Regions from separate parts of the Hoeflea sp. EC-HK425 genome, predicted to be linked through region 1. Evidence: predicted binding sites of a transcription regulator. Region 1 holds the regulator's gene; each other region holds the start of a gene.

The links. The regulator LexA, encoded in region 1, represses DNA repair genes until DNA is damaged. The targets are predictions, from matches to a motif close to TGTTCNNNNTGTGTTCNG.
Positions count from the first base shown of each region.
Region 2: the regulator LexA is predicted to act here: its motif matches at 5,748-5,765, upstream of uvrA (excinuclease ABC subunit UvrA).
Region 3: the regulator LexA is predicted to act here: its motif matches at 3,574-3,591, upstream of recA (recombinase RecA).

Region 1 covers NZ_LR701572.1:1,740,185-1,750,358, forward strand. Annotated here, with positions in the region: gene SPHINGO391_RS11030 (nuclear transport factor 2 family protein) at 1-85, opposite strand, end outside; gene SPHINGO391_RS11035 (acetate--CoA ligase family protein) at 72-2,186, opposite strand; gene SPHINGO391_RS11040 (SMP-30/gluconolactonase/LRE family protein) at 2,183-3,091, opposite strand; gene SPHINGO391_RS11045 (ABC transporter substrate-binding protein) at 3,164-4,390, opposite strand; gene SPHINGO391_RS11050 (glucose 1-dehydrogenase) at 4,456-5,214, opposite strand; gene SPHINGO391_RS11055 (helix-turn-helix domain-containing protein) at 5,420-6,199, shown strand; gene lexA (transcriptional repressor LexA) at 6,552-7,268, shown strand; gene SPHINGO391_RS11065 (ComEC/Rec2 family competence protein) at 7,397-9,844, opposite strand; gene gltA (citrate synthase) at 10,162-10,174, shown strand, end outside.
Region 2 covers NZ_LR701572.1:1,517,803-1,527,976, reverse strand. Annotated here, with positions in the region: gene gyrA (DNA gyrase subunit A) at 1-2,194, opposite strand, end outside; gene SPHINGO391_RS10015 (MarC family protein) at 2,391-3,020, shown strand; gene SPHINGO391_RS10010 (DUF1905 domain-containing protein) at 3,035-3,337, shown strand; gene SPHINGO391_RS10005 (VOC family protein) at 4,202-4,615, opposite strand; gene SPHINGO391_RS10000 (cupin domain-containing protein) at 4,689-5,069, opposite strand; gene SPHINGO391_RS09995 (single-stranded DNA-binding protein) at 5,120-5,629, opposite strand; gene uvrA (excinuclease ABC subunit UvrA) at 6,039-8,960, shown strand; gene SPHINGO391_RS09985 (VOC family protein) at 8,985-9,440, shown strand; gene SPHINGO391_RS09980 (DUF72 domain-containing protein) at 9,502-10,174, shown strand, end outside.
Region 3 covers NZ_LR701572.1:1,221,876-1,232,049, reverse strand. Annotated here, with positions in the region: gene alaS (alanine--tRNA ligase) at 1-2,137, opposite strand, end outside; gene recA (recombinase RecA) at 2,350-3,447, opposite strand; gene SPHINGO391_RS08565 (carbohydrate kinase family protein) at 3,691-4,668, shown strand; gene SPHINGO391_RS08560 (pseudouridine-5'-phosphate glycosidase) at 4,665-5,588, shown strand; gene SPHINGO391_RS08555 (BrnA antitoxin family protein) at 5,626-5,874, shown strand; gene SPHINGO391_RS08550 (OmpA family protein) at 6,227-6,874, opposite strand; gene SPHINGO391_RS08545 (hypothetical protein) at 7,108-7,509, opposite strand; gene SPHINGO391_RS08540 (hypothetical protein) at 7,512-8,168, opposite strand; gene SPHINGO391_RS08535 (PAS domain-containing sensor histidine kinase) at 8,534-10,174, opposite strand, start outside.

The sequences.
Region 1 (10,174 bases):
CGCGGCAATAGAGATACAGGCAATCGCGGATGGCTTCGCGGTCCATCAGTTCGACGATTTTTGCTTCCATGTCAGTGGCGGTCATCGGTGGCCTCCTCTTTCAGAACAATCAGCGCGTCGAGAGGCACAACGCCCTGTCCGCGCGGCAGCACCCGGACCGGATTGAGATCGATGCTCTCGATGCGGTCGGCATGCGCCGCGGCGAAGCGTGACAGGTTCGAGAGCATCCGCGCAAGCGCCTCGATATCGGATGGCGGGGCGCCGCGAACCCCTTCGAGCATGGCGTGCCCACGGATCTCGCGGATCATCCGCATAGCTTCCGCTTCATCGAAGGGGGCCGCGCGGAAAGTCACGTCCTTGAGCACCTCGACGAAAATGCCGCCGAGACCAAACATCACCACCGGACCCAGCACCGGATCCTGCATGACGCCGGCGATCGTCTCGACGCCCTCGGGCGCCATCGGCGCCACCAGGATGCCGTCGAGCCTGGCGCCGGGCGCGTGTTCGGCGGCCCGTTGAAGGATGTCTGCCCCGGCCTTTCGGGCCGCATCGGCGTCGCGCAGATTGACGGCAACGCCGCCGACTTCGGTCTTGTGGGCGATATCCGGGGAGCAGATCTTGAGCACCACCGGAAAGCCGATCCGGCTCGCCGCCTCGCCCACATCCTCACCCAATGGCACAAGCCGCTCGCCGGGGAAATCGAGCCCCGCCCGGGCGAGGATCGCCTTCGCATCCGCCTCGCTCAACGGGCCATCAGGCAGATCGATCCGTGCGCCCGGCGCAACCCGGGCCGCATCCCGGTTGAGGTCGAAGCTCTGCTTGAGCCAGACCAGCGCGCCGAGCGCACCGGCGAGCGCCGAGCCGTCCTCGTAGACCAGGAAGCCGTCGTTTTCGTACTGGCGCACCACCTCGTCGGGCGCCGACATGGTCAGGCCGCGGATCTTGCCCTCCTGCCCGTCCATCGCGGCCATCAGCGCCTTGCGCAGCGGATCGGCGAAGTTTTTCGATGATGGTCCGGTGCCCAGGATGGCGGTGAAGATGTCGTAGCCGCCTTCGGTGATCATGGCGCGCACATAGCTCGTCAGCATGTCCATGTCGCTGACCACCTGCGCGGTCGCATCTACCGGGTTGCGCGGTGACGAATAGGGCAGCATCTGTTTCAGCTTTTCCTGCGCCGCCTCGGGCATGGGCGCCACATCGAGACCGGCCGCTTCGGCGTCGTCCGCCAACTGGATGCCAAATCCGCCCGACATGGTGAAGATGCCGGTGCGGTTGGAGGGAGGATAGATGCCTGACGCGCAGGCATACGCGACATCCAGTTGCTCGGCGGTGGTGCTGGCCCGGTAGACGCCATATTGGCGCAGCACCGCGTCGAAAACCGCATCCGAGCCGGCAAGCGAAGCCGTGTGCGATGCCGCGGCCTCCGCGCCGACGTCCGAGCGGCCGGTCTTCATGAAGATGATGGCCTTCTCCGCCTTGCGCGCCCGTTCGAGCGCACCGATGAAGGCGTCGCGGTCGCGCACGCCCTCGGCATAGGCCATGATCACGTTGGTTTCGGGTTGCCGGACCATCCAGTCCAGCGTTTCGGCAACATCGATGTCGCATTCATTGCCGGTGGTGACCCACTGGCTGATGCCGAGCCCGCGCTTGCGGGCAAGATGGGCAATATGCGCACCGTAGGCGCCGCTTTGGGAGACGATGCCCACCGGACCGGGCGCAATCAGCTGATTGTCGAGCACCACGGAGAACGTGCCGAAATAGCCGACCGACGGGTTGAAGACGCCCAGGCAGTTCGGCCCCAGGAGCCGCATGCCGCTGCTTCTGGCAATGGCGACCATGTCGGCCTGAAGCCGCGCGCCGTCGGTGCCGGTTTCGGCAAAGCCTGCGGAAAAGACGATCGCCGATTTCACCCCGGCTTGCGCGCACTCCTCCACCGCCTGTCGGGTGAGGTGCGAAGGCACGGCGAGAATGGCAGTGTCGGGGATTGCCGGAAGTGCCGCGATGCTGGAATAGGCGGGCAGTCCCTGCACGGTTTCGCGCTTCGGATTTACCGGCAGCACTTGACCCTTGAAACCGGACTCCCTGAGGTAACGCAACGGCCGGCCGCCGATCCGTGTCGGATCATCGGACGCGCCGACAAGGGCAACGCTCAGCGGCGCCAGCAGGCTGGAGAATGCGTCACTCATTGCGTCAGATCCTGCGGTTGTCCGAAACGAGGTTCCGGCAGGCCTTTGACGCCGAGCCCTTCAAGCGCGTAAAGCGCGCCACCGTGCGGATGGCGGGAAATGGCGCGTCCCGATCCGGAATCCTTGATCGAGGTGAGGTAGAGCGTTGTCAGGTCGGGTCCGCCGAAACTCATGCAGGTCGGCATGTCGGTCGGCGCCTCGATCAGGCAGTCGAGCTTGCCATCGGGCGTGAAGCGGCCGATCTTTCCCGCCTGAACCAGCGCTACCCAGATGCAGCCTTCGCTGTCGACCGTGGCGCCATCTGGTCCGGAATCAAACTCGGCGGTATCGACATGGATCCGGGGTCGGTCGAGCGCCCCCTCTTCCTTGTCGTAGGCATAGGCCCGGACCTTGCGGTCGAGACTGTCGGAAAAATACATCGTCGCCCCGTCAGGGCTGAAACAGAGCGAATTGGCGATGCGGATACCATTGGCCAGCACATCCGCCTTGCCGGTGCTGTCGACGCGGATCAGCTCGCCGCTGGCTTCGGCGTACACGCCCATCGAGCCGCAGAGGAAGCGGCCCTGGCGGTCGACCTTGCCGTCATTGAAGCGGATGCGGTCGCTTGGCCGCGGCAACTTGTATAGCGGCGCACATTCTCCGCTGGCGATGTCGACGAGATAGATACCGTCCACAAGACCAGCAACCAGCTTGCCGTCCTGGGCCAGGCCGATGGAGCCGATCATCGCGGGGACCTCGATCTGGCGGAAGGTTCCGGCCAGCGTGTCATGCATTCTGATCAGGCGCGAGACGCCATCCACCCAGTAGAGCGTCGCATTCTGCGGATCCCAGACCGGGCTTTCGCCGAGCATGTCAGCGGTCGGGGAGACGCGCCGGGCGGTTACGTTTCTGGCTACTTTGGTCATGTCGGGCCCTGGAATGCATTCGGGAACAGGCGCGGCCGGAGCAAAGGTCCGGCCGCGCTGGTTCAGGTCCGCCTACTTCTTGAGAAGCGCGCAGGCGCTGTCGGCTTCGGACCGCCACGCGTCCTCAGCGGCGATTTCGCCGATGATTTCGTAGTAGTCCCATTCGCCCTTCGATTCCGAAGGCGCCTTCACCTTGGATGCCAGCATCGGCTTCATGACCACGCCGTCACCGCGGATCTTCGCATCCTTGACGATGGCGTCACTGACCGGCATTTCGCGCATCGATGTCATCACCGAGACGCCATCATCGGCACCAGCCGCAGCGATGGACTTCAGATAATGGGTGACTGCGGAATAGGTGACCAGCTGCGCTTCGTTGGGCTTGCGTCCGTTGAAGGCGTCGCTGAAGCGCTGCGCCAGGGCGCGGCTTTCATCATCGCGATCCCAGTAGGCAGCGCTCGAAAACACCATGCCCTTGGTCGGCTCCAGGCCGATGGCGTGGATGTTGTTGATCAGCACGCCGAGCGGAGCGAGGTTCTGCCCGGCGGCCACGATACCGAATTCGTTGGCCTGCTTGATCAGGTTTCCGAGATCGGCGCCGGCATTGGCGATGCCGATGGCCTTCGCGCCGCTGGCCTGAGCCTGCAGCAGCTGCGACGAGAAGTCGTTGGTGCCGAGCGGATGCAGCGTCGAGCCGACGACCTTTCCGCCGGCGGCCTCGATGAAGCGGGTGGCGTCTTCCTGCCACGTCTTGCCGAAGGTGTAGTCGACGGTGATGAAGTACCAGCTGTCCATGCCCCGCGCCATCTGCGCGGCAACCGCACCCTTGGCCAAGGTATAGGTGTCGAAGGCCCAGTTGGTGGTCATCGGCGAGCAGGATTCATTGGTTACCGCAGTGGATGCGCTGCCCGAAACGATGTAGGGCTTCTGCTTGTCACGCATGATGTCGTTGACGGCATGGGCGATCGACGACGCGGAACAGCCGACGATCGTGTCGACGCCTTCCTCGTCCACCCACTTGAGCGCCTGTGCGACACCAATATCGGGCTTGTTCTGGTCGTCGGCGACCACGACCTCGATCGGCGATCCGTTGACCGAGCCGCCGAAGTCCTCGACGGCCATCTTGACCATCAGCACCGAGCCGGGGCCGCAGTTGTCGGCATAGGGGCCGGACTGGTCGGCCATCACGCCGATACGGACGACGTTGTCCGAGATTTCCGCGCTCGCAGGCGATGCGACTAGAGCCGTGGTCAGCATCAGCATGCCGGCAAGGCCAGTGGTTTTCCTTAATGTAGTCATGGTTTCCTCCCGTTGAATTTCTGTCCAGATTTGATCGCGCGCCACATGCGCCGGCTCCCTGCCGGCTACGAAAACGCGTAGGTAATTCCCCCGTCGACAAACATCATGTCGCCTGTCACGTAGGATGACTCATCAGACGCCAGATAAACGGCGGCGCGCGCGATATCCTCGGGCTCGCCCAGCCTCCCCAGCGGCACCCGCTGGCGACGGCGCTCCCAGGCCTCCTCGCTCACCACCCGCATTGCACCGTCTGTGCGGGTTGACCCCGGGGCAATCGCATTGACCCGGATATTGTCGGCACCGAATTCGGCAGCCGCGCTGCGCGTGGCCGCAGCGACGGCGGCCTTGATCGCGCTGTACATGATGCCATGCTTCATCGCGAGAACCGCCGAGGGGGACGCGATATTGACGATCGCCCCGCCGCCCGCTCCGCGCATCTGCTCGAGCACAGCCTGATAGCCCCAGATCACGCCCTTGAAACCGACGTCGATCATCCTGCCGATGGTCTCTTCGGATTGCTCCTCGAGCGGGCCGTAACGGTTCCACATGGCGTTGTTGACCAGCACCGTTACCGGCCCGAAAGCCTCGCGCGCAGCCTCGGCGGCGGCAAAGACCTCGTCGCGTTTTGCCGCGTTGCCGGTGATAGCGATGGCCTTGCCGCCGGATGCGCGAAGTGCCTCTGCTGCCTGCTCGGCAGTATCCTGGCGGATGTCGACGACACCGACTGCAGCCCCCTCGCGGGCATAGGCTTCACAGATCGCACGGCCGATGCCCTGACCACCGCCGACGATGAGCGCGACGCGCCCCTCGAGCCTGCCGCTCATAGCGAGATGTTCCGAAAGTGCATCCGATTTCCTCCAACAGAGACCGGCCTCCAGCGCGAAAGGCAACCCTGGTCGCCTCCTCCTGCCGCGCTTCAACCCGGCGTCTTCCTTGGAAAAGAAACTGGCATGTTTCCGCCAGTTCCAGTAGAAATATTCTTATGTGGGGCAGAATTTCACAGATGTGAATTTGGGAGGTTAACGGGCCATGGCGAATCCGCAGGTCAAATCAGCGACACGCGCCATCGAGATCCTCGAATACTTCAAGCTGGCGCAGCAACCGCGTTCGATGTCGCAGATGGCGAGCGATCTCGGCTACCCGCAATCAAGCACCACCGTGATGCTCAAGACGCTGGTCAACCTCGGCTATCTGAATTTCGACAGAAGCACGCGCGACTACTTTCCCACCCCGAAGCTTACCGCTCTGGGGGACTGGATTCCGCGCGTCATGTTCGGCTCCGGACAGATGATCGATGCGCTCAACGACCTGCATGCGGCGACCGGCGAAGGCGTGTTCCTGGGAACCAAGAACGACATCTACCTGCAATATACCCGGACGAAGGAGTCCATTCACGCGCTGCGCTTTCACATCGACGAAGGCTTCATGCGGCCGATCACGCTCTCGGCTGCGGGATGGATCCTGCTCTCCACGCTGCCCGAGGACAAGATCGACAACATCGTCCGGCGGGCCAACATCGCCACGCAGAACCCGAACGAGCGCACAGACACCAAGACAATACTGGCGCGGATCAAGGAGATCCACGAGAACGGCTTTGCCTATGCGGAGAACATGCCGCTTGAAGGCGGCTCCACCCTGGCACTGAGGCTTCCGGCCGAACTGCAAGGACAGCCAGTGGCGCTGGCACTGGGCGGCGTCACCGACCGGTTCAAGAAGAATTTTACGGAGTACAAGAAAGCACTCTTCGCCGCAGCGGAAGCGGTCAAGCAGGACAATGACTTCGACCTGCCGGTCCGCATCAGCCTTTGAACAGAGCATCTTAACCGAGTGGCAGGCAGGTGGATGGACCCTCGCCCAGTGATTCGGCTTATCCTGTGTTCCAAACAACCCACATCGGACCAGGCATTTCCTGTTCGCCCCGGACCGGACAAGCCACCCGCGCCTTGCCTACAGGCACAATACATAAACATTTCAATGATTTAGGCAGAAGATCAGTGCCCGTGAGCTTTCAACGGCCATGTTCCGCACCCGTTTATGGTTCGCGCCGCCAATGTTCCTTCATTGTTTCTTTACCCCTTGCGGAACACATATGGAACATGGTACCCAAGTTCTGGTTTTGTTTCATTCCGGCAATCGGGCCGGACCCCGGGGTAAAATGCCAATGTTGACGCGCAAACAGCACGAACTTCTGCTCTTCATCAATGAACGCATGAAGGAAAGCGGCATTCCGCCATCGTTTGACGAAATGAAGGATGCGCTCGACCTGGCATCGAAGTCCGGCATCCACCGTCTGATAACGGCGCTGGAAGAGCGCGGTTTCATTCGGCGGCTTCCAAACCGCGCCCGTGCGCTTGAGGTGATCAAGCTTCCCGACAGCTACCAGGCCAACCTGCAGCCACGCCGCGGATTTTCTCCGAGCGTGATCGAAGGCAGTCTGGGCAAACAGCCAGAGCCGGCACGACGGGCGGAACCTGCCAATGACGAGGCTTCGCACGTGGCGGAAGTGCCAATGATGGGCCGCATCGCAGCAGGCGTGCCGATTTCGGCGATCCAGAACATTACCCACAACATCACCGTTCCTGCCGAGATGATCGGCCCCGGAGACCATTACGCGCTCGAGGTAAAGGGCGATTCAATGATCGATGCCGGGATCTTTGACGGTGACACCGTGGTGATCCGCAACATGTCGACCGCCAATCCGGGCGACATCATCGTGGCGCTGGTCGATGACGAGGAAGCAACACTGAAGCGCTTCCGGCGCAAAGGTGCATCGATCGCGCTCGAGGCGGCGAACCCGGCCTATGAAACCCGAATCTTCGGGCCCGACCGGGTGAAGGTGCAAGGCAAGCTGGTCGGCCTTATCCGGCGCTATCACTGAAGCGCGTAGCCTTCACAGTGCCGGAAGTATGATCTCTGCCCGCAGTCCTTGAATGGTCGCTTGAGACACCGTGCCGTGTATTGCATCCCCTGATGAATGTATGGGCGAAATGATCGCTGGCAGTGTGGTCAATTTGGCAAATCGAACGTGTCCGTGCGCCAATCATAGTAACGCTGGATCGTCCACGGTCGAGTGATGCCCTGCAGGGCCGCCCTGATTTGAATGTTCTGCCTGGTTTCCGGATCGGGGTTCGGACCGCTTTGCGACAGAAATGACCGGGGTGGCTCCTCGAGTATTATTGCCAGCGCCCCGGAGCGGCGCAGTGTTCGCGACGTGATCAGTGTGGCGCCCGACCGGCAGCTGCCGAGATAGACGGGAACAGCCACGATCACCAGATCGGCCCGGTCACAGGCGGCGCCGATCAAGTCCGCTTTATCGATGGCGATGATGGCAAGCTGCTTGTGGACTGCGGCACAGAGGCCGCGGCCGGCGCAGTGAAACCGGGAAGGTTCGCGAACCGCCGACGCAAGCAGCCGGTCAAGGATATCCGGGGCCGGTTCATCCGACGTGGATTTTTTGACGGTTTCGGCAGGTAGCGGTGGCAAATGTGGCATCCCCCGGAGCGCAGTCTGCCACTGGCGAAAGATGAAGGCCGATGGCCTGGCTGCATTGCTGGCAAGGCTACCCCCGGTTTTCAGCCCGACAAGTCTGCCATCCTCGCTGACCAGCAGATCCGGTTCAGCCTGCCTGAATGGCGGCATCACCAATGTGAGACCGAGGCAGATCAGGGCCAGCCCGAAGAGACGCAGCCAGCTTGTCAGAAACACCAGCAGCACAAAGCCTGTTCCCGCAATCAGCGTGGCCTCGACCGGGATCTGCCCGACACTGACATCGCCACCAAGATCATTGACGAAGTTGGCTGCCGCAATCACAGCTTCGAGCCCCTGCCCCATCAGCTTGAGCGGCCAGGCCTCCAAACCGAACGGCATCACGAGCATGGCAAGAAGCCCGGCAGGCATGACAATGAATGTCACCAATGGCATCGCCAGAAGATTGGCAAGCAATCCGTTGCCCGCCACCCGGTGAAAATGATGTGCGGAGAACAGACCGGTGGCGAGACCCGCGACCAGCGATGTGATGGCAAGGCCAAGCATTGCCTTTGCGACAAGACCCGGCAGGCTGCGCAGTCCCGGCCGCCTGGCCTGAGCCACCTCGCGGGCGGCGGTGTTACGGGGCCGACGGGCAATGGCGGCATAGGCGGATATCAGCGCCGCGGTTGCGGCAAACGACATCTGGAAGCCCGGGCCAACGACTGCGGAGGGTGAGATCAGGATGATCACGATTGCCGCAAGCGCGACATTGCGCATCGTCAGCGCCGGCCGGTCGGCCAATACGGCCACAAGCATCACGGTTAGCATCACCCAGGCCCGCTGCGTCGAGACGCTGCCGCCCGATATCATCAGATAGGCCGTGGCGGTCATCAGCGCACCGATCGCCGCAATTTTCTTGACCGGCAATGCCTCCACCAGGGCCGGAAACACCGCCAGGGCTTTCCTGACCCCGATGTAGAGTATGCCGGCAGCCAGAGCCATGTGCAGCCCGGAAATCGCGAGAATGTGGGCAAGACCCGTGGCGCGAAGCACATCGACAGTTTCCCGACTGATGCCGCGCCGGTCGGAGACCGTGAGCGCCGCTGCAATGCCACCCGGATCCCCCGGCAGTACCAGGCGTATCCGGGCGGCAATGTCCTCCCTGGCCGTGCGCAAGCCGTCTTTCCAGACCTGCACAAGGCCGCGTCCATCCTGTGGCTCGACGTTGTAAGCCGGTGCACGGTAGAAATAGCCTTGCGCACCAATACCATCGGCAAAGGAGCGGAAGGCAAAATCATAACCGCCCGGCATGACCGGGCCCGAGGGGGCAGTCAACCTCGCCCGGCCACTGATCTGGGAACCGACCGGCGCCGGCTGATGCGGGCGTCTTGCCGAAAGCCGCACCCGGTCCGGAGGCCGCCGGATCTGAGGATCAGCCGTGTTCTTGAGGCGTATCAGGTAGCGCACCCTGCCGTCGGGATCGAACTCACGGGCCTCGACCAGGCCCGTAACCGAGGTGGTCACGTCGGAATCGAGCAGGATGACACCATTGTGCGCCTCGAAAGCCGCGGCCAGCGAACCCGAAATCAGGGCGGCTGCAAATCCGGCCGTTCGCGCTACCCCAATGTGGCGCAAGCGGGTAAATACACCCGCCAGCAAGGCAGCCATCAATCCGGCCGCCAAAAGCAACAAGGGAGGATCGGTGGGCGCCATGTAGTAGAGCCCCGCCCCTGCGCCCATGGCCACGGGAAGAAACAGGAAAGCCAGCCCCCGGTCTGTTTCCACAGATGCTGCCGACTGGAAAGCACGACCGAGGCGGGTTGCGATGCCGGGCGCCGGGCGGGCGGCGGCGACATCACTCAGACGCCGGGTATCACGCCACGCGACCGGCAAGGTGCCGGCATCGTCAAGCGGAAGTGCCGGCGTGGCAACGGCGCGCGCACCGACCTTTTCGTGTTCTGTGACCTCGCGTTCTGCCTGCATCATGCACGCCTCGCCTGAAGCGTGCGAGTCTACCACCGAAACGAGCAGAAACGCTACCCTGAATTGCAATGACGGTTACCGCACCGCAACTCGTCACCGTTCATCGTCATGCGCCAACTCCATGGCGTTTGTTACACAATTCCAAAGTGTTATCATTTTCTAAAGCGAACGTTTGCGGGCCTTTGCATATCCGCTCGCAGCCCGACAATTAGCCATGTGCATAGCTTGGCACGGTGCAGCAAATCATATAGCTAGACGCGTGACGGTCATCCAAGACGTCGGCCACGCGCCGAACGCCTGCATTTGTGGAAGGACATGCCATGGCAGACAACA
Region 2 (10,174 bases), 220 kb from region 1:
CCGCCCCGAGATTCATGCCGCGAACACCGATCGAGTTGCGGCCGGCAAAGACGCGCACATCATCGACGCGGAAGCGGATGCACTGTCCCAGCGCCGTGGTCAGCAGCACGTCGTCGAACTCGTTGCAGGTCTCGACATTGAGGATGGCGTCACCCTCGTCGTCGAGCTTCATCGCGATCTTGCCGTTTCTATTGACCTGAACGAAGTCGGAAAGCTTGTTGCGCCTAACGGTGCCGCGCGTGGTGGCGAACATCACGTCGAGATTGGCCCAGCTGTCCTCGTCCTCGGGCAGCGGCATGATCGAGGTGATCCGCTCGCCCTTTTCCAGCGGCAGCATGTTGATCAGCGCCTTGCCCTTCGAGGTCGGCGTGCCGATCGGCAGGCGCCAGACCTTCTCCTTGTAGACGATGCCGCGCGAGGAGAAGAACAGCACCGGCGTATGGGTATTGGCGACGAACAGGCGCGTGACGAAATCCTCGTCCCGTGTCGACATGCCCGAGCGGCCCTTGCCGCCGCGGCGCTGCGCACGGTAGGTGGCAAGCGGCACCCGCTTGATGTAGCCCGCATGAGACACGGTCACCACCATGTCCTCGCGTGCAATCAGGTCCTCATCGTCCATGTCCGGACCACCCTCGGCGATCACGGTGCGCCGCGGCACGCCGAATTCATCGCGCACGGCGATCAGTTCAGCCTTGACGATCTCCTGGACGCGAACCCGTGAACCAAGGATCTCGAGGAAATCCTTGATCTCCTCGCCGATCTTGTTGAGTTCGTCACCGATTTCATCACGGCCAAGCGCGGTCAGGCGGGCAAGCCGCAGTTCCAGGATGGCGCGCGCCTGTTCTTCCGAAAGATTGTAGGTGCCGTCATCATTGATGCGGTGACGCGGATCGTCGATCAGCCGGATCAGCGCCTCGACATCCATCGCCGGCCAGCGCCGGGTCATCAATTGCTCGCGCGCGGTCGCAGGATCGGGCGCATTGCGGATCAATGCAATGACTTCGTCGATATTGGCAACCGCGATGGCGAGGCCAACCAGCACGTGGGCCCGCTCGCGCGCCTTGCGCAGCAGGTACTTGGTCCGCCGCGTGATCACGTCCTCGCGGAACGAGACGAACGCCTTGAGCATGTCGATGAGCGTCATCAGTTCCGGCTTGCCGCCGTTAAGCGCCACCATATTGACCCCGAACGAGGTCTGCAGCGGCGTATAGCGGTAGAGCTGGTTGATGATCACGTCGGCAACCGCATCGCGCTTGAGCTCGATGACGACGCGGTAGCCCTGGCGGTCGGACTCGTCACGCAGGTCGGAGATGCCCTCGATGCGCTTGTCGCGCACCAGTTCGGCCATCTTCTCGATCATCGTCGCCTTGTTCACCTGGTAGGGAACCTCGGTAATGATGATCGCTTCGCGGTCGTTGCGCATCGGCTCGACGTGAACCTTGCCGCGCATCATCACCGAGCCGCGGCCGGTTTCGAACGCCTGGCGGATGCCGGCCTGGCCGAGAATGATGCCCGAAGTCGGGAAATCCGGGCCCGGGATGATTTGCATCAGCTCGATCAGGTCGATCGCCGGGTTGTCCATGATCGCCATGCAGCCATTGATCACTTCGATCAGATTGTGCGGCGGGATGTTGGTCGCCATGCCGACGGCGATGCCGCCGGCGCCGTTGACCAAGAGGTTCGGGAAGCGCGCCGGCACCACCTTCGGTTCGGATCCGGAGGAATCATAGGTCTCCTGGAAGTCGACGGTTTCCTTGTCGATATCTTCCAGCATCTCGTGAGAGAGCTTCGCCAGCCGCGATTCCGTGTACCGCATCGCCGCCGGGGGATCGCCGTCGATCGAGCCGAAATTGCCCTGCCCGTCGACAAGCATCGCCCCCATCGACCAATGCTGAGCCATGCGCACCATGGCGTCATAGATCGACTGGTCGCCGTGCGGGTGATATTTACCCATCACGTCACCGACGATGCGCGACGATTTCACATATTTGCGGTTCCAGTGGTAACCGCCCTCATGCATGGCATAGAGGATCCGGCGGTGTACGGGCTTGAGGCCGTCGCGCACATCCGGCAACGCCCGGCTGACGATCACGCTCATGGCGTAATCGAGATAGGAACGCTGCATTTCCTCGATGATCGAAACCGGCTCGATGCCTGGCGTTATCGGTCCGGCGGGTGTGTTCTGGTCTGTCAAAGCGGTCCACGACAATTGGATGGAATCATTTGTGCGTTATAGCCGAAAGCCACTGCTGTCGCCAATTTTCGCACCCGGATTCAGCGCTTGAAGACAGTTTCTCCACCGTTGTGACCCGCCAAGGGGGTTTCGAACCTTCCCGCGGTGTCGTAAGTCCTTGGGAAGGGCTTTTTTGCCGGGCCAGCGGGGGTAAGCCATGAATGTCGAATTGATTATAAACGCTTTCGTCACGATCATCGTGATGTTCGACCCACCGGGACTGGCCGCGATCTTTCTGGGCCTGACGACGGGGATGACCCGCAGTCAGCGTCTGCAGGTCGCCATGCGCGGCACGGTGACGGCTGCCGGCATTCTGGCTGTCTTTGCCATCGCCGGCGCCAGCATTCTCAACATCCTCGGCATATCCCTGGGTGCCTTCCGGATCGCCGGCGGATTGCTGCTGTTCTGGATTGCCTTCGAGATGATTTTCGAAAAGCGCCATGAGCGCCAGGAAAAGAGCGCCGAGCGGGCAATCACCAAGGACCACATTTCCAATGTCGCAGTGTTTCCGCTGGCCATCCCGCTGATTGCGGGGCCGGGCGCCATCTCCGCGGTCATCCTGCTCGCGGGTTCGTTTTATCAGCCGGTCGAGCGCGCCGGGCTGATCGGTGTCATCATAGCCGCATCGCTGGTGCTGTTCGCCTTCCTGGTGATTGCCGATCGCATCGACCGGTTTCTCGGCGACACCGGCCGCACCATCCTGACCCGTCTGCTCGGCGTCGTGCTCGCCGCACTGTCGGTGCAGTTTGTCGTCGACGGCATCAAGCAGGCCTTCGTCACGGTGTGATCGGGGACAGGCCGGTGGACCCCGAACAGACATTCGCATTCGACGCCGAACTCTGGGTCCACAGCGCGGCCAAGGCATCATGGCACTTTGTCACCGTGCCGGCAGAAGTCTCCCGCCGGATCCGTTTCGTTGCCGGTAGGACAAACGGTTTCGGCTCAATCAGGGTCCGGGCCTGCATAGGCGAAAGCCGCTGGGCGACATCGCTGTTTCCGGACAAGGCAACGGGTTGCTACTTCCTTCCGCTCAAGGCTGAAGTGCGCCGGGCTCGCGCCATCACCACCGGCGACCGCGTCAGCGTCGAATTGATGATGGGCTGATCATTCATGCCCATTGAATGCGCCGCGGCTCTTCTTCAGGCTCCATAGTCAGTTGCCGCCCCCCGGGGTCATACGGCCTGTCATCAGCAAAGAAAGCGACGCTTTTCACACCGGCAGGATTGGCAGGTCCCGACCTGCTGCGGATGACTGGTTGCAGCTCCAGCGCATCCGCTTCGCCAAGCGCAACCGCGATGCGCTGGCCTGTTGTCAATCGATACCGGCCTTGGACTAAAGTCGCCTCGCTGCAGCCCAGATTTATTTACGCGCGAAAACATATGTAATTTACTTTATGATAGATATCTGATTTAAAAATCCACCCTAAACATGGGTTTCCTGAGGACAGTTCGTTCCAGTGAGAACACTTCAAAAGCGGCCGTGGTCAGATTAGCGATGTCAGATACCAAGCATGAAAATGTGGTTTCGCGGTTGGTAGAACTGCTTCTGGACGATCCGGTGATTTCAGAACATGCAATCTCAACAACGAACTACTCGTTGGGAAGGCTTTGCCTTGATAGTGAAGACTTCATCGATCACAAATGGTGGGGTGTACACGGTAGCATCGTCAGAAGAATAATCATGGATGCCTACGCGTACATGAATATAGTAGATAATTTCAAGCATACTCTTTAAGACATGGCGTGGCCGCGTGATTTCAAAGTACCGTACTAAGTGGCGAGTGCCGTACCGCGCGGCTTCCACGTCAATCGCAGATTTGAAACGTGACGTGAGGCAAACCCCGAATCGCGGCACAACCACTCTTGTCGCGAGCACGGCTTCTCACCGGCGGGGCGCGGGACATTGGAGTTCACCTCCACATGTGTCCGGCAAATCCCTGCGGCAACTGTCGACTGCAATCAGGTACGGTCAGGCAGCAGCCGGATGCCCATCGGTCAGTTGCAGTAGATCCCACAGATTGCCATAGAGATCCTGGAACACGGCAACCGTGCCGTAATCTTCGGCCTTCGGCTCGCGGATGAACGTGACGCCTTCAGCGATCAAGCGATTGTAATCGCGCCAGAAATCATCGGTGTTGAGAAACATGAACACCCGACCGCCGGTCTGGTCGCCAACAAACGGCTCCTGTTCCGGCTTCGATGCCCGCGCCAGAACGATCGATGTGCCCTGCCCGCCCTTGGGACGGACCACCACCCAGCGCTTGTCCTGTTCGGGCTGGTATGTGTCTTCAAGAAGATCGAACCCGAGCACGCCGCAATAGAACGCGATGGCTTCATCATAGTCGCGAACGACCAGCGCAACATGGGTGATGGATTGGCGCATCCCGGTCTCCTGTTCCCAATGGCTGCCTGATCTTGCGGATCCGAATGGATGCGCTGCCAGCAAACGCCGCTTCCTAGTCCTGCGGATTGTCCTCGAACCATTTAACGATCGACGGCATGAAGATATTGAGCAGACCGACGGGTGCATCAGTCCGGTTTTCGAAGTCATGCATGGTGCCTGCCGGAATGCGCAGAAAGCTTCCCTTTGAGAGCATCCGCCATGTGTCACCGACAAGAATGCTCGCCGTGCCTTCAAGCACATAGAAGAGCTCCTCATTGGCTTCGTGCAAATGCGCGCCAGGCCCGGCGCAGTGCGGCTGCAGCCACCATTCCGACACGGCATAACGGCTGCCGCTCTCATCATGGTCGGCCTTGAACACCGCCCGCATCCGGCCCAGCGAGTAGGCGCGGCCCTGACCTGGCCCAAGTTCAAGTACGTCGCTCTCAGACGTCATGAATCATCGCTCCATTGCAGAATGGAAACGCACACGCCCGCCGCAATGGCTCAGAACGGAATATCGTCGTCCAGATCGCGCGACGAGCCGCCGCCGCCGCCAAATCCGCCGCTGGAACCGCCGCGATCGCCGCCGGACGGCCCGCCGCCGAAGTCACCGCCGCCGCCATAATCGCCGCCACGGCCGCCGCCGCCGCCACCGCCTTCATTGCGACCGTCCAGCATCGTCAGGTTGCCGTTGAAGCCCTGCAGCACGACTTCCGTCGAGTACTTGTCCTGACCGGACTGATCCTGCCACTTGCGGGTCTGCAGCTGGCCTTCGAGATAAACCTTCGAGCCTTTCTTGAGATAATTCTCTGCGATCTTGCACAGACCTTCATTGAAGATCACCACACGGTGCCATTCCGTCTTCTCGCGACGTTCGCCCGAGTTCTTGTCGCGCCAGCTCTCAGACGTCGCCACCGACAGGTTGGCGATCGGACGACCGTCCTGGGTGCGCCGGATTTCCGGGTCCGCGCCCAGATTGCCCACGAGAATGACCTTGTTGACGCTACCCGCCATGATACTTCACCTTCCAACACTTCAGGCGGCCTTGCGCCGCCCCGTCCAAATCGTTTTTTACCTTACAGGATCGCCCCTCTGCCCGTCACTCGGGTGATGACAATCCACAAGCCTTTTTTGTTCTTTATTTGTTCTATTGCTTGTGTCAGTTTCTGTCAAGAGATTCGGCTTTCGCACAGGCAACAACCGGTCAGGTGTCTCGACATTACCTCCGAGGTGCTTATGTATGGATCTGGTCTGCCCCGGAACTATCTTTGATCTCCAGTGTTGCGCAGGGGCAAGGCATTTTGCGAAATGCGGATCAGATGTCTCAACGGTGCATTCCACCCGGCGAGACCTACAGGCAATTGAGCGATCCATGCGCGTTTTGCAAAATGCGCCGGACACTCCACGGCAAATCGGCGGCGACATGACTGAACTGAAATCCATCACCATTCGCGGGGCCCGCGAGCACAATCTCAAGAATGTCGATCTCGACCTCCCCCGTAACAGCCTGATCGTGATGACGGGACTGTCCGGATCGGGCAAGTCGTCGCTCGCCTTCGACACCATCTACGCCGAAGGCCAGCGTCGCTATGTCGAGAGCCTTTCGGCCTACGCGCGCCAGTTTCTCGAGATGATGCAGAAGCCCGATGTCGACCAGATCGACGGGCTATCGCCGGCCATTTCCATCGAGCAGAAGACCACCAGCCGCAACCCGCGCTCGACCGTGGGAACCGTGACCGAGATCTACGACTACATGCGGCTGCTGTTTGCCCGCGTCGGCGTGCCCTATTCGCCGGCAACCGGCCTGCCGATCGAAAGCCAGACGGTCAGCCAGATGGTGGACCGGGTTCTGGCACTGGAGGAAGGCACAAGGCTCTACATCCTTGCTCCGGTGGTGCGCGGGCGAAAGGGTGAATACCGCAAGGAACTCGCCGACTTCATGAAAAAGGGCTTTCAGCGGGTCAAGGTCGACGGCCAGTATTACGAGATCGCGGATGCGCCGCCGCTCGACAAGAAATACAAGCACGACATCGACATCGTCGTCGACCGCATCGTCGTGCGCCCCGACATCGCCGCGCGCCTGGCCGACAGCCTCGAGACCTGCCTTCGGCTTGCCGAAGGCCTGGCGATCGCCGAATTTGCCGACAAGCCGTTGCCGGACGCCGAAACCTCGGCCGGCGGCTCGGCCAACAAGTCATTGAATGAGACCCACGAGCGCGTGCTCTTTTCGGAGAAATTCGCCTGCCCGGTCTCCGGTTTCACCATTTCCGAGATCGAGCCAAGGCTGTTTTCCTTCAACAATCCGCACGGCGCCTGCCCGACCTGCGATGGCCTGGGCACCCAGAAGACCATTGACGAGGCGCTGATTGTCCCCGAGCAGAACCTGACCCTGCGCGGTGGCGCCATCGCGCCCTGGGCCAAGTCAAGTTCACCCTATTACACCCAGACGCTGGAAGCCCTGGGCAAGCATTTTGGCTTCAAGCTGTCAGACCGCTGGAACGACCTTCCCGCCAAGGGGCAGAATGCCATCCTGCGCGGCACCCAGGAGAAGATCTCCTTCAAGTATGATGACGGTCTGCGCTCCTACACCACCTCGAAGACCTTCGAGGGCATCATTCCCAATCTGGAACGCCGCTGGAAGGAAACCGACAGCGCCTGGGCGCGCGAGGAGATCGAGCGCTACATGTCAAACGCGCCCTGCCCGGCCTGTGACGGCTACCGGCTCAAGCCGGAGGCCCGCGCGGTCAAGATCAATGGCTGCCACATCGGCGAGGTCACCGAACTGTCGATCCGCGTGGCGGGGGACTGGTTCGATGAATTGCCGGCGCAGCTCAACGAGCAGCAGAACCAGATCGCCGTGCGGATCCTCAAGGAAATCCGCGACCGGCTGAAGTTCCTCAATGACGTCGGCCTCGATTACCTGACGCTGTCGCGCAACTCCGGCTCGCTGTCAGGTGGCGAAAGCCAGCGCATCCGCCTCGCCTCGCAGATCGGCTCGGGACTGACCGGCGTGCTCTATGTGCTGGATGAGCCCTCCATCGGCCTGCACCAGCGCGACAATGCCCGGCTCCTGGAAACGCTCAAGCACCTGCGCGACATCGGCAACACGGTGATCGTGGTGGAACATGACGAGGACGCAATCCTCACCGCCGATTACGTGGTCGATATCGGGCCGCATGCCGGTGTGCATGGTGGCGAGATCATCGCCCAGGGCACGCCTGGCGACATCATGGCCAATCCGCGCTCGATCACCGGCAAGTATCTCTCTGGCGAACTCGCGGTCGAGGTGCCCTCCCAGCGCCGCAAGTCCTCCAGGAAGAAAGAACTCAAGGTCATCGGCGCCCGCGGCAACAATCTCAAGAATGTCTCGGCCTCGGTACCACTCGGCGTCTTCACCGCAGTCACCGGCGTGTCGGGCGGTGGCAAGTCCACCTTCCTGATCGAAACACTCTACAAGGCCGCCGCACGCAGGGTGATGGGCGCGCGCGAGAACCCGGCGGATCACGACAGGATTGACGGTTTCGAACACATCGACAAGGTCATCGACATCGATCAGTCGCCGATCGGCCGCACGCCGCGCTCGAACCCGGCCACCTACACCGGAGCCTTCACGCCGATCCGCGACTGGTTCGCGGGCCTGCCCGAGGCCAAGGCGCGCGGCTACCAGCCAGGCCGCTTCTCGTTCAACGTCAAGGGCGGCCGCTGCGAGGCCTGCCAGGGCGACGGCGTCATCAAGATCGAGATGCACTTCCTGCCCGACGTCTACGTCACCTGCGACGTCTGCCACGGCAAGCGCTACAACCGCGAGACCCTCGATGTCACTTTCAAGGGCAAGTCGATCGCCGACGTGCTCGACATGACCGTCGAGGAAGGTGTGGACTTCTTTGCGGCTGTCCCAGCCGTGCGCGACAAGCTGCAAGCGCTTCAGGGCGTCGGCCTGGGCTATATCAAGGTCGGCCAGCAGGCGACAACGCTGTCGGGCGGCGAGGCCCAGCGGGTGAAGCTGGCCAAGGAGCTGTCCAAGCGCTCGACCGGCCGCACCCTTTACATTCTCGACGAACCGACGACAGGCCTGCACTTCCACGATGTCGCAAAGCTTCTTGAAGTGCTGCACGAACTGGTCGACCAGGGCAATTCGGTTGTGGTCATCGAGCACAATCTTGAAGTCATCAAGACCGCAGACTGGGTCATCGATTTGGGCCCCGAAGGTGGCGACGGCGGCGGCGAGATCGTTGCAGAAGGCACGCCCGAGGACATCGTCAAGGTCGAACGCAGCTACACCGGCCAGTTCCTCAAGGAACTGCTGGACCGCCGGCCCGGAAGACGGGTGGAAGCGGCGGAGTAACGCCGGCAATCAGGAGGTAAACCGATGAGTAAGCGCTCCGGCTACCACACGGTCACGCCTTACCTCGTCTGTCAGGACGCATCAGGCGCGATCGCCTGGTACGCAAGGCATCTCGGCGCGCAGGAGCTTTACAGGCTGGAGATGCCCGACCATTCAATCGCTCATGCTGAGTTTCAGATCGGAGACAGCCGTTTCATGATCTCAGATGAAATCGTGACAATGGGCATCCTCTCACCTCGGTCTTTGGGAGGGTCACCGGTGTCGCTCAATCTCTATGTTTCAGATTGCGATGCGGCCTTCGAGGCCATGACAAAAGATGGTGCCGAACCCTTGTTTGAAGTCAAGGATCAGTTCCATGGCGACCGCTCGGGCAAGCTGCGCGATCCGTTCGGCCATATCTGGCACATCTCAACCAACCGGGAACCGTGCGACGATGCTGAAATCGTCAAGCGCTTCAATGCGATGGTATCGGGTGGATAAATACCGGCGTGCCGGCGCACAATGCTTTTGATGACGTGAATGATTGACGGGATACGAGCAAATGACCACCTACGGAAACATTCGCACCGGCATCGGCGGTTGGGTCTTTGACGCCTGGAACGAGAGTTTCTATCCGCCAAAGCTGCCCAAGACCAAGCAGTTGCAGCATGCAGGCAGCAAGTTGCGCGCCATTGAGATCAACGGCACCTATTACGGCAGCCAGAAGCCGGCGACTTTCGCCAAATGGGCGGCTGATGTGCCCGACGGGTTCGTGTTTTCACTGAAGGCCAGCCGCTATTGCACCAACCGCAAGGTGCTGGCGGAAAGCGAGCCGTCAATCACCAAGTTCCTCACACAAGGGATTACCGAACTGGGCGACAGGCTCGGCCCGATCCTCTGGCAATTCATGCCGACCAAGAAATTCGAGCCGGATGATTTCGCGGCCTTTCTGGCGCTGCTTCCGGCGGAGCAGGACGGCATTGCGCTGCGCCATGTGGTCGAGGCCCGGCACGAGAGTTTCTGCACGCCGGAGTTCATTGAGCTGCTGGCCAGGCACAATGTGGCGGCGGTCTGCGCCGATCATGACGTCTATCCGATGGTGGCTGATGTCACCTCGGATTTCGTCTATGCGCGGCTGCAGCGCGGCTCCGACGATGTTCCGACCTGCTATCCTGAGGAAGACATGGACCTCTGGGCCCAACGGCTCCAGACCTATGCTGAAGGCTCCGCCCCCG
Region 3 (10,174 bases), 520 kb from region 1:
CGGCATCGCCAGTCAATGCCTCGATGCGGCGCACCCCGGCGCTTACCGCGCTGTCCGACAAGACCCGCACCAGGCCGATCTCGCCGGTGGCGGCGACGTGGGTGCCGCCGCACAGCTCGACCGAGTAAGGACGGTTGGCCTTGACCCCGCGCATGGCCGTGCCCATCGACACCACCCGCACCTCGTCGCCGTATTTCTCGCCGAACAATGCCATGGCGCCCTCGGCAATGGCGTCATCGACCGCCATCAGCCGCGTTGTCACCGCGCTGTTCTGAAGGATGATCTCGTTGGCCATGGTCTCGACCTCGGCCAGTTCTTCCGCTGTCATCGGCTTGGGGTGAGAGACATCGAACCTGAGCCGCTCGGGCGCAACCAGCGATCCCTTCTGCGCCACATGGGTGCCAAGCACCTCCCGGAGCGCTTCATGCAGAAGATGGGTGGCCGAATGATTGGCGCGGATCTTCGCCCGCCGGGAATGATCGACGGCCAGCTGCGCCACCGCGCCCTTCGTCACGGCGCCCGAAACCACCTTCGCCCGGTGCACGAACAGGCCTTCGCCACGCTTCTGCGTGTCGCTGACTTCGAGCTGGTAGCCTTCGCCCGAAATTTTGCCCTGGTCGCCCATCTGGCCGCCGGACTCACCATAAAACGGCGTCTGGTTGACCACGACATCGACCAGGTCACCGGCTTGCGCTGTGTCCACCTGCTTGCCGTCGCGGACCAGCGCCTGGATCACGCCCTCGGCGGTCTCTGTATCATAGCCGAGGAAATCGGTGGCGCCGGCCTTGTCCTTGATCTCGAACCAGATCGTTTCGGTCGCCGCATCACCCGAGCCGGACCAGTGCTTGCGCGCCTCGGCCTTCTGACGCTCCATCGCCTCGCTGAAACCCGCCGTGTCGACATCGACGCCGCGCTGCCGGAGCGCATCCTGGGTCAGGTCGAGCGGGAAGCCATAGGTATCATAGAGCTTGAAGGCGGTCTCGCCATCGAGCCGGTCGCCCTCGCCAAGCTCGGCGCTGGCTTCGTCAAGCAGGCTGAGCCCGCGTTCCAGCGTCTTGCGGAAGCGGGTTTCCTCAAGCTTCAGGGTTTCCGAGATCAGCGCTTCGGCACGCTGCAGCTCCGGATAGGCGCGGCCCATCTCGGCCACCAGCGTCGGCAGCAACCGGTACATCAGCGGATCGCGCGCACCGAGAAGCTGCGCATGGCGCATGGCCCGGCGCATGATCCGGCGGAGCACATAGCCGCGGCCCTCATTGGACGGCAGCACCCCGTCAGCAATCAGGAACGAGGCCGAACGCAGATGGTCGGCAATCACCCGGTGGCTGGCTCGGTTCTTGCCCTCGGCGGGGACGCCGGTGGCATCCTCCGAGGCAGAAATCAGCCGGCGGAACAGATCGATGTCGTAATTGTCGTGCTGCCCCTGCAACAGCGCCGCAATGCGCTCAAGCCCCATGCCGGTATCGATCGACGGCCGCGGCAGGTCGACCCGCTCATCGGTCGTGATCTGCTCGAACTGCATGAAAACCAGGTTCCAGATCTCGATGAAGCGGTCACCGTCTTCATCCGCCGAACCGGGAGGCCCGCCCCAGATATGATCGCCGTGATCGTAGAAGATCTCGGAACAGGGGCCGCATGGTCCGGTATCACCCATCGCCCAGAAATTGTCATTGGTCGGGATCCGGATGATCCGGCTTTCGGGAATTCCGGCGATCTTGCGCCACAGATCGAAAGCATCGTCATCGGTGTGGTAGACCGTGACCAGCAGCCGCTCCTTGTTGATCGCGAAATCCTTCGTCAGAAGGTTCCAGGCAAGCTCGATCGCGCGCTCCTTGAAATAGTCGCCAAAGGAGAAATTGCCGAGCATCTCGAAGAACGTGTGATGGCGCGCGGTGTAGCCGACATTGTCGAGGTCGTTGTGCTTGCCGCCGGCACGCACGCATTTCTGCGAGGTCGCCGCCGTCGAATAGGGACGGTGTTCGAGTCCCGTAAAGACATTCTTGAACTGCACCATGCCCGCATTGGTAAACATCAGTGTCGGGTCATTGCGCGGCACCAGCGGGCTTGAGGCCACAACTTCATGCCCGTTTGTCTTGAAATAGTCGAGAAACGCCGACCGGATTTCGTTCACGCCACTCATGATCAACCCTTTGTCTGATAGGCAGGCAGTCCCGGAAACCGTGCCAGATGACCGTTCCGGAGTCCGCATCGCGACTTGCGGACCGCCGCTTTTATCGTTCGCCCGGATGCCTGTCCAGACGCCAGCCGCCGCACGCTCAACGGAAAACCGGCCCCAGGCCCTTCAAGGGACCGGCGACCGGCTCAAAACAGCGCGATGGCTGCGAAAACGGCCTACATTTCGGCCGCACCATCGCTGTCGTCGTTATCCTCGCCGCCACTGCGGCCATCCTCGAGGAACTTCTCGGCGATCAGCCCGGCGTTCTGTCGGAGCGCCAGTTCGATCTCGTCGGCCAGCACAGGATTGTCGCGCAGGAACTGCTTGGCGTTCTCGCGCCCCTGCCCCAGCCGCTGGCTGTTGTAGGAGAACCAGGCGCCGGATTTCTCGACGATGCCGGCCTTGACGCCGAGATCGACCAGTTCGCCCATCTTCGACACGCCCTCGCCATACATGATGTCGAACTCGACCTGCTTGAAGGGCGGCGCCATCTTGTTCTTGACCACCTTGACCCGGGTCTGGTTGCCGACCACCTCGTCGCGGTCCTTGACCGAACCGATGCGGCGGATGTCGAGGCGCACCGAGGCGTAGAATTTCAGCGCATTGCCGCCGGTGGTGGTTTCGGGAGAGCCGAACATCACGCCGATCTTCATGCGGATCTGGTTGATGAAGATCACCATGCAGTTCGACCGCGAGATCGAGGCGGTGAGCTTCCTGAGCGCCTGGCTCATCAACCGCGCCTGCAGGCCGGGAAGGCTGTCGCCCATCTCGCCCTCGATTTCAGCCCGCGGCGTCAGCGCCGCCACCGAATCGACCACCAGAACATCAAGGGCGCCCGAGCGGACCAGCGTGTCGGTGATTTCAAGCGCCTGCTCGCCATTGTCGGGCTGCGAAATCAGCAGGCTCTCGAGATCGACGCCGAGCTTGCGGGCATAGACCGGGTCGAGCGCATGCTCGGCGTCAATGAAGCCGCAGATGCCGCCCTTCTTCTGGGCTTCGGCGATGGTCTGAAGCGCCAGCGTGGTCTTGCCCGAGCTTTCAGGCCCGAAAATCTCGATCACACGGCCACGCGGCAGGCCGCCAATGCCGAGCGCGATGTCGAGCCCCAGCGAGCCGGTCGGAACCGTCTCGATCTCGACCACGCCCTCATTGGCGCCGAGCTTCATGATCGAGCCCTTGCCGAATGAACGTTCGATCTGGGAAAGTGCGGCGTCGAGCGCCTTGCTTTTGTCCACGGATTTTTCCTCTACCAGCCGCAAAGAGTTCTGTGCCATTCGGTCCACCTTTAGGTTATCGTGCCATCGCAAGCAATGAGTGCTCGTTTGTCCAATTTGTACCCTATTTGTTCCGACTTCGCAAGGCCACATCAAGGCACTGAAATACAATGACAAATCCCTTCATGTTCTTTTTTTGTTTTTCAATTGCGGAGAGAGCTGCCGCAGGCGGGGCGGCGGTCAATCACCATTGCTTGCGGCGCGGGGCGATTCGCCCTGGCGCGGCTCTGGGGGGACATTGAGATGGCGCGCATTCTGGCAATCGGCGGCGCCCATATCGACCGCAAGGGCTGGCTTTCGGCCCCGCACCAGCCCGGCGCCTCCAATCCCGGCCGCTGGGAGACCGAGGCCGGCGGCGGCGCCTTCAACGCGGCGCGCAACCTCTCCCGGCTCGGCCACCAGGTCACCCTCGTCGCCCCCCGCGGCGGTGATGCGGCTTCCGACATGGTTGCCCGCGCGGCCGACGAGGCGGGTATCGAGGATTGCCCGCTGACCTTTCTCGACCGCGCCACGCCGAGCTACTCGGCGATCCTCGAGCCAGACGGCAATCTGGTCACGGCACTGGCCGACATGGCGCTCTACGATCTCATCCCGGCGCGCCGGCTGCTGACGTCGCGGCTGCGCAAGCGCCTCACTGGCGCCGATCTGCTGCTGATGGATTCCAACCTTCCGGCAAGCGCCCTCATCGCGATGGCCGAGGCTGCATATGAGCGCGGCCTGCCGCTCGCCGTCATTGCCGTTTCCCCGGCCAAGGTGGTGCGCTGGAAGCCAAGCCTGTCGAAGATCAGCTGTCTCGCCATGAATGCCGCTGAGGCCGCAGCCTTGACCGGCGCGCCGGCGCAATCGCCCGATGACTGGCAGGCGATGCTTTCTGCGAGCGGGCTGAAAGGCGGCCTTGTCTCCGCCGGCGCGGGCCCGGTGGCGGCCTTTGCCTCCCTGCCCTCTACCACCGCATCCAGCGTATTGGTGCCGCCACCGCTCGACGATGTCCGCGATGTGGTCGGCGCCGGAGATGCCCTCGCCTCGGGCTATCTCGACGGCTGGCTGGCAGGAGACACAATCGGCGACAGCCTCACCCGTGGCATCGCGCTGGCCCGGCTGATAGCATCGGTGCGCGGCCCCGTGCGGCAGGATTTGTCACGCGAGCTGCTTGCGCAGGCGCTCCAGACCATGCCAAAGCCGGCCCAATACGAAAATCCCGCTGCAGGAGCCCCCGCATGACAGCCCCCCTCACCATCGAAACCACGCCGGAAGTGAAGGCCGCCCTGTCGGCGGGCCGCCCGGTGGTGGCGCTCGAATCCACCATCATCACCCATGGCATGCCCTGGCCGGGCAACCGCGACATGGCGCTCGAGGTCGAGGCCGTCATCCGTTCGGAAGGCGCCGTGCCCGCCACCATCGCGGTGATCGACGGGCGCCTGCATGCGGGCCTAGACGAGGCCGCCATCACCGCGCTCGCCCAGGCGAAAGATGTGATGAAACTCTCGCGCGCCGACTTTGCCTATGCGCTGGCCGAAGGCCGAACCGGCGCGACCACGGTCGCCGCCACAATGATGGCGGCCCACCTCGCAGGCATTTCGGTCTTTGCCACCGGCGGGATCGGCGGCGTGCACCAGGGCGCTGCGGAAAGTTTCGATATCTCCGCCGATCTCGATGAACTCGGCCGCACCCCGGTCATCGTCGTCTCCGCCGGCGCCAAGGCCATTCTCGACATTCCCAAGACACTTGAAGCACTGGAGACCCGCGGCGTGCCGGTGGTGGCTTACGGCCAGGACGCCATGCCCGCCTTCTGGTCGCGCGAGTCCGGCCTGAAGGCCCCGCTCAGGCTCGACGACCCGGCCGCCATCGCCCGTTTCGAGGCGACCCGCCGAATGCTCGGCGGCCATGGCGGCATGCTGATCGCCAACCCGGTGCCGGTCGAAGACGAGATCGCGGCCTCCGAGATGAACCGCCACATCGCCGCGGCCCTGGCCACCGCAAAGGCAAAGAGCATCGAGGGCAAGGCGGTCACACCGTTCCTGCTCGGCGAGATCCTGAACCTGACCGATGGCGCAAGCCTCAAGACCAACATCGCGCTGGTGCTCAACAATGCCCGCCTCGCCGCCCGCATCGCAGCCGCCCTCGCCTCCCCCGCCATCTGATCGCCCGCCGAACCAGCCAACCGAGAGGACATTCACGATGAAGCCACCCCGCCGCACCGGCAGCGCCTTCGAGCGCGCCGAAGCCGCCTTCAAGTCCGCAACCACCAAGCCGGTTGAGGCAGCGTCCAGGCCCGCGCCCAAGACCATTGGCGTGCCTGAAGGCAAGGAAACGGTCTCGATCCGCCTCGACCGGGCCGTGCTCGAGCATTTCCAGGAAGACGGTCCCGGCTGGCAGGACCGCATCAACGCGGCACTTCGCATCGCCGCGGGGCTGGAAGGGGAATAGGGTTCGGCGTCCGGTGATAAGTTGGCCCGCTCCCGGAATTCCGTCATCCCGGCCTTGAGCCAGACAAGCGAAGCGACGTCGCAGACAGCGGGATCCGGTGACCCGACGTCTGCCGGGTCGAAAGACTGATTCAGCCCAGGGAGTTGGGCTGGCTGGATTCCGGAACAGGTCCGGAATGACGGGGGATGATTGCCATTGCGCGCCCTGACAATCCCCTTGCAGCCCCCATGAGTTCCGCGACAACCGCTATCGCACCATCAGCAAATCCCTCAGCCCCCAGCCCGACACAAAAAGACCCGGCCGCTTGCGCAGCCGGGTCCGGTGTCGCCTCAAACGATCTGTTCGTCGCTGATCAGCTCAGCGGCGAGATCTGGATTGTCACGCGGCGGTTGGCGGCACGGCCGGCCTCCGTGCCGTTGTCGGCGATCGGCTGGCTTTCGCCAAACCCTTGCGTGAAGAAGCGGCGCGGGTCGTTGCCCTGCGAGATCAGGTAGCTCGTTACCGACTGCGCCCGCTGCTGCGACAGTGTCAGGTTGTAGCTGTCCGACCCGGTCGAGTCGGTATGGCCTGCCACGTCCACCAGCGAGCGGTTGAACTTCTGCAGCACCAGCGCCACCGAATTCAGCGTGTCGTAGAACTGCGGCTTGACCGCCGACTGGTCGGTATCAAAGGTGATGTTGGAGGGCATGTTGAGCACGATCTTGTCGCCAACTCGGGTCACCGACACGCCGGTGCCCTGCAATTGCGCGCGCAATTGCGCTTCCTGCTGGTCCATGTAGCCGCCCACCGCGCCACCGGCGAGCGCGCCGATGCCCGCGCCGATCAGCGCGTTGCGGCGGTCGTCGCCGCCGGCCAGCGTGCCCAGCGCCGCCCCGCCGAGCGCGCCAAGCGCCGCGCCGCCGGCCAGGTTGGAAACCTTCTGCTGACCGGTATAGGGATCGGTCGTGCAGCCGGAGACGAAGACGGCGGCAAGCGCCGCGATCAGGAGTTTGGATTTCATGATGGCCCCTCTTGGCGAAACTCGAAAATCGGACTTTAGCGGAAAATGCGGCAGGATGATGAATATTCTGTCACCGCAAAATTAACCCTGTGCCGGGCGGCGCTGCCCCTGCGCCCCGCTCCGCCTTCCTTTTGTGTTCCGCTGCGCTCTCCTCTCGTCATCCTCGGCCTCCGAGCAAGACAAGCGAAGCGACGTAGTGCCTCCGAGGATCCATTCCGTGATCCATCCACGTGTCACTTTGTTTGGAGAGACAACGGAATGGATCCCAGGGTCGCGGCCCTGGGATGACGACGGGAGGTGCAGCAATCACCCGCGCCCAACGTCCAGCCATTCCAGAAATCGCTGCCCTCCGCCAGCGGATTGGGATTGTCCGTGCCGCGATAGGAGATGACGGTTTCGCCGTTCCACTGATAGGCGACCGCGTAGAAGCCGGCGGCTTCTGCTATCCCCTCGATATCTTGTGCATCTTGAACAACGGTTGCATTTCCGATCTGTGATCCAACCCGGCCCAGACCATCAGAATCTACGCCATCAACGACATTCTGCCCATCGCCAATGCCTGCATCGTAGCCACGGTTGTAGGCATCCATCGACAGAATGGCCAAGAACAGTTTAGGCGAGATACTCGTGGTCATGATCAATTGCTCCTGAGATATCCGATTTCGGGCGGCAGCGTATTGGTGAATGGATTTTTTGGATCTGTTCGGTAGGCGGAAAGATTGTCCAACCACCCCAGCACCGCCTCCACCCGGCCCATGGTCACCGGCTCGTCGGTGATCGCAAGCGTGATCGAGGAGAGCGCATAGCCGGGGCCGAACTGGGCTGCGAGATCGTCGGGATCGACGCGTTGAACGCTCGCCGGGTCATTGATGTCGGCGAAGGTGACCAACAGCGGGTAAGCCTCGACCGGAAGGACAAGCGGCTCCTTCAGTCCGAGAATGGCCCGGCTGTTGTCCTTCATGCTGGCGCCGCGGCCATCCTTGTTGCGGAACTGGTAGAGCAGCTTGCTGTCCATGCCCTTGAGCAGCGTAAACAGATAGCGCCCGTTGCCGAGCTTCACCACGGGAGCTTCCCCCGTCAGATTGAAGCCGCCGCCCTTGGCATCGCCTACGATAAAGGGAATGCCGCCGCTCCACGAGACTTCCATGACGCTTGCGCCGGACACTTCGCCATTCGGGGTTGCGACCGTGACTGTCACCTTCTGCTGCCAGCTGACATCATTGCCGCAGCCGGCCAGCCCCGCGACGGCCAAGGCCAGTACCAAACCCGTCCAAAACCCGCGCCAGTCACTCATGCGTACTGCCCTCCACTCTCGTCATCCTCGGCCTCCGAGCAAAACAAGCGAAGCGCCGTCGTTGCCTCCGAGGATCCATTCCGTGATCCTCCGGTATACCGTTTGTCTGGAGAGATATCGGAATGGATCCCAGGGTCGGAGCCCTGGGATGACGAATGAAGTTGATGCGCCCAGAATCGACGATGTAGCCCGCGCTTGGCCTGTGTCTCCGTCGCTTCTGACTCATCGCACCCCCGCCCTCTGCAACCCAGAGACGAGCACCGTTTGCCATTGCGCACAACCCGAAATTCTATTGAGCCTGCTGGTATGCTTGACGGTCCGTTAGCACCGGCCCGCTCGAAGCGCCCGCAGATTTGCGCCCCGCCTCAGGCGTCCAGCATCTCGCGCACCGCCGTTGCCAACTGCTTGAGCGAGAACGGCTTGGCGAGGAAGCCGAACTTGGCGTCGGCGGGCAGGTTTTTCGCGAACGCGTCCTCGGCATAGCCTGAGACAAAGATGAACTTCATGTCGGGGTAATCCTTGCGCAGCTCGGTCAGAAGCGTCGGCCCGTCCATCTCCGGCATCACCACGTCGGAGACGACGATGTCGACCTTGCCTTCGAGCTCCTGCAGCACTTCCAGCGCCTCGACGCCGGTGCCGGCCTCGTGCACCTCGTAGCCGCGGGCTTCGAGCATGCGCTTGCCGCCGCGCCGCACCGCCTCCTCGTCCTCGACCAGCAGCACCACGGCCGAGCCGCCGGTGAGGTCTTCGGGTCCGTCCGAGCCTGCCTTTGCGGCTGCGCCAGGCGAACCCTCGGCAGCGGCGCGGCCGGCGGCGGCCTCGGCTTCGGCCAAAGCTGCCGCCTTCTCAGCCTCGTCCTCAACGTGGCGCGGCAGGTAGATGCGGAAAATGGTGCCCTGGCCCACTTCGGATTCGGGATAGATATAGCCTCCCGACTGCTTGACGATGCCGTAAACCATCGACAGCCCCAGCCCGGTGCCCTTGCCGACATCCTTGGTGGTGAAGAACGGCTCGAAAACCTTTTCCATCACCTCCGGCGCGATTCCCGTGCCCTGGTCGGCAACCTCGATCAGCACATAGTCGCCCACTTCCATGCCGCGGTGGTTGAGGCCTTCGACCTCGTCGGCCTCGACATTGCGGGTCCTGACGGTGATCGTGCCGCCCTCGGGCATGGCGTCACGGGCATTGACCGCCAGGTTGATCAGCACCTGCTCGAACTGCCCCAGATCGGTCTTGACCGGCCAAAGGTCGCGGCCAAATTCGAGATCGAGCTTCACATTGGTGCCGGTCAGCCGGTCGACCAGCATTCGAAGGTCCCCGATCACATCTGTCATCGACAACACCGTCGGCCGCATCGTCTGCTTGCGCGAGAACGCCAGCAACTGCCGCACCAGCACCGCGGCGCGGTTGGCGTTGCGCTTGATCTCGATGAGATCGGCAAAGCTCGAATCAGCTGGCCTCAGCGACATCAGCAGGTGATCGGCGGACAACAGGATCGCCGTCAGCACGTTGTTGAAGTCGTGCGCGATGCCGCCGGCGAGCGTTCCCACGGCATTCATCTTCTGGGTTTGCGCCATCTGCGCTTCCAGCGCCTTTTGCTCGGTGGTCTCCACCGCATAGATGATCGCGGTCTCTTCCGGCGCTTCTTCCGAATGTTCGATCACCGCGTTGACGTAGAAGCGGAAATGCCGCTCCTCGTTGTCGGCGCGGCGGCTGTCGATCGGCGCGATGTCGCCCTGCTTGTCGGCCGCCTGGGAAAGCGCGTCCTGAAAACTCTTGCGGTCATCCTCGCGCAGCACGGTCTCAAACAGCGAGCCGCGCTCCATGTCGTCGCGCGTCACCAGGCCGTGAAACATCTGCAGGAACGGTCCGTTGGTCCTCAGGATCTTACCGTCGCCGTCGACCGAGGCGATCGCCATCGGCGTGTTGTTGAAGAAACGGGTAAAGCGCATCTCGGCGCTTGCCGCATCGTGCACGCCCGAGCCGCCCTCTTCGCGGCTGATGAC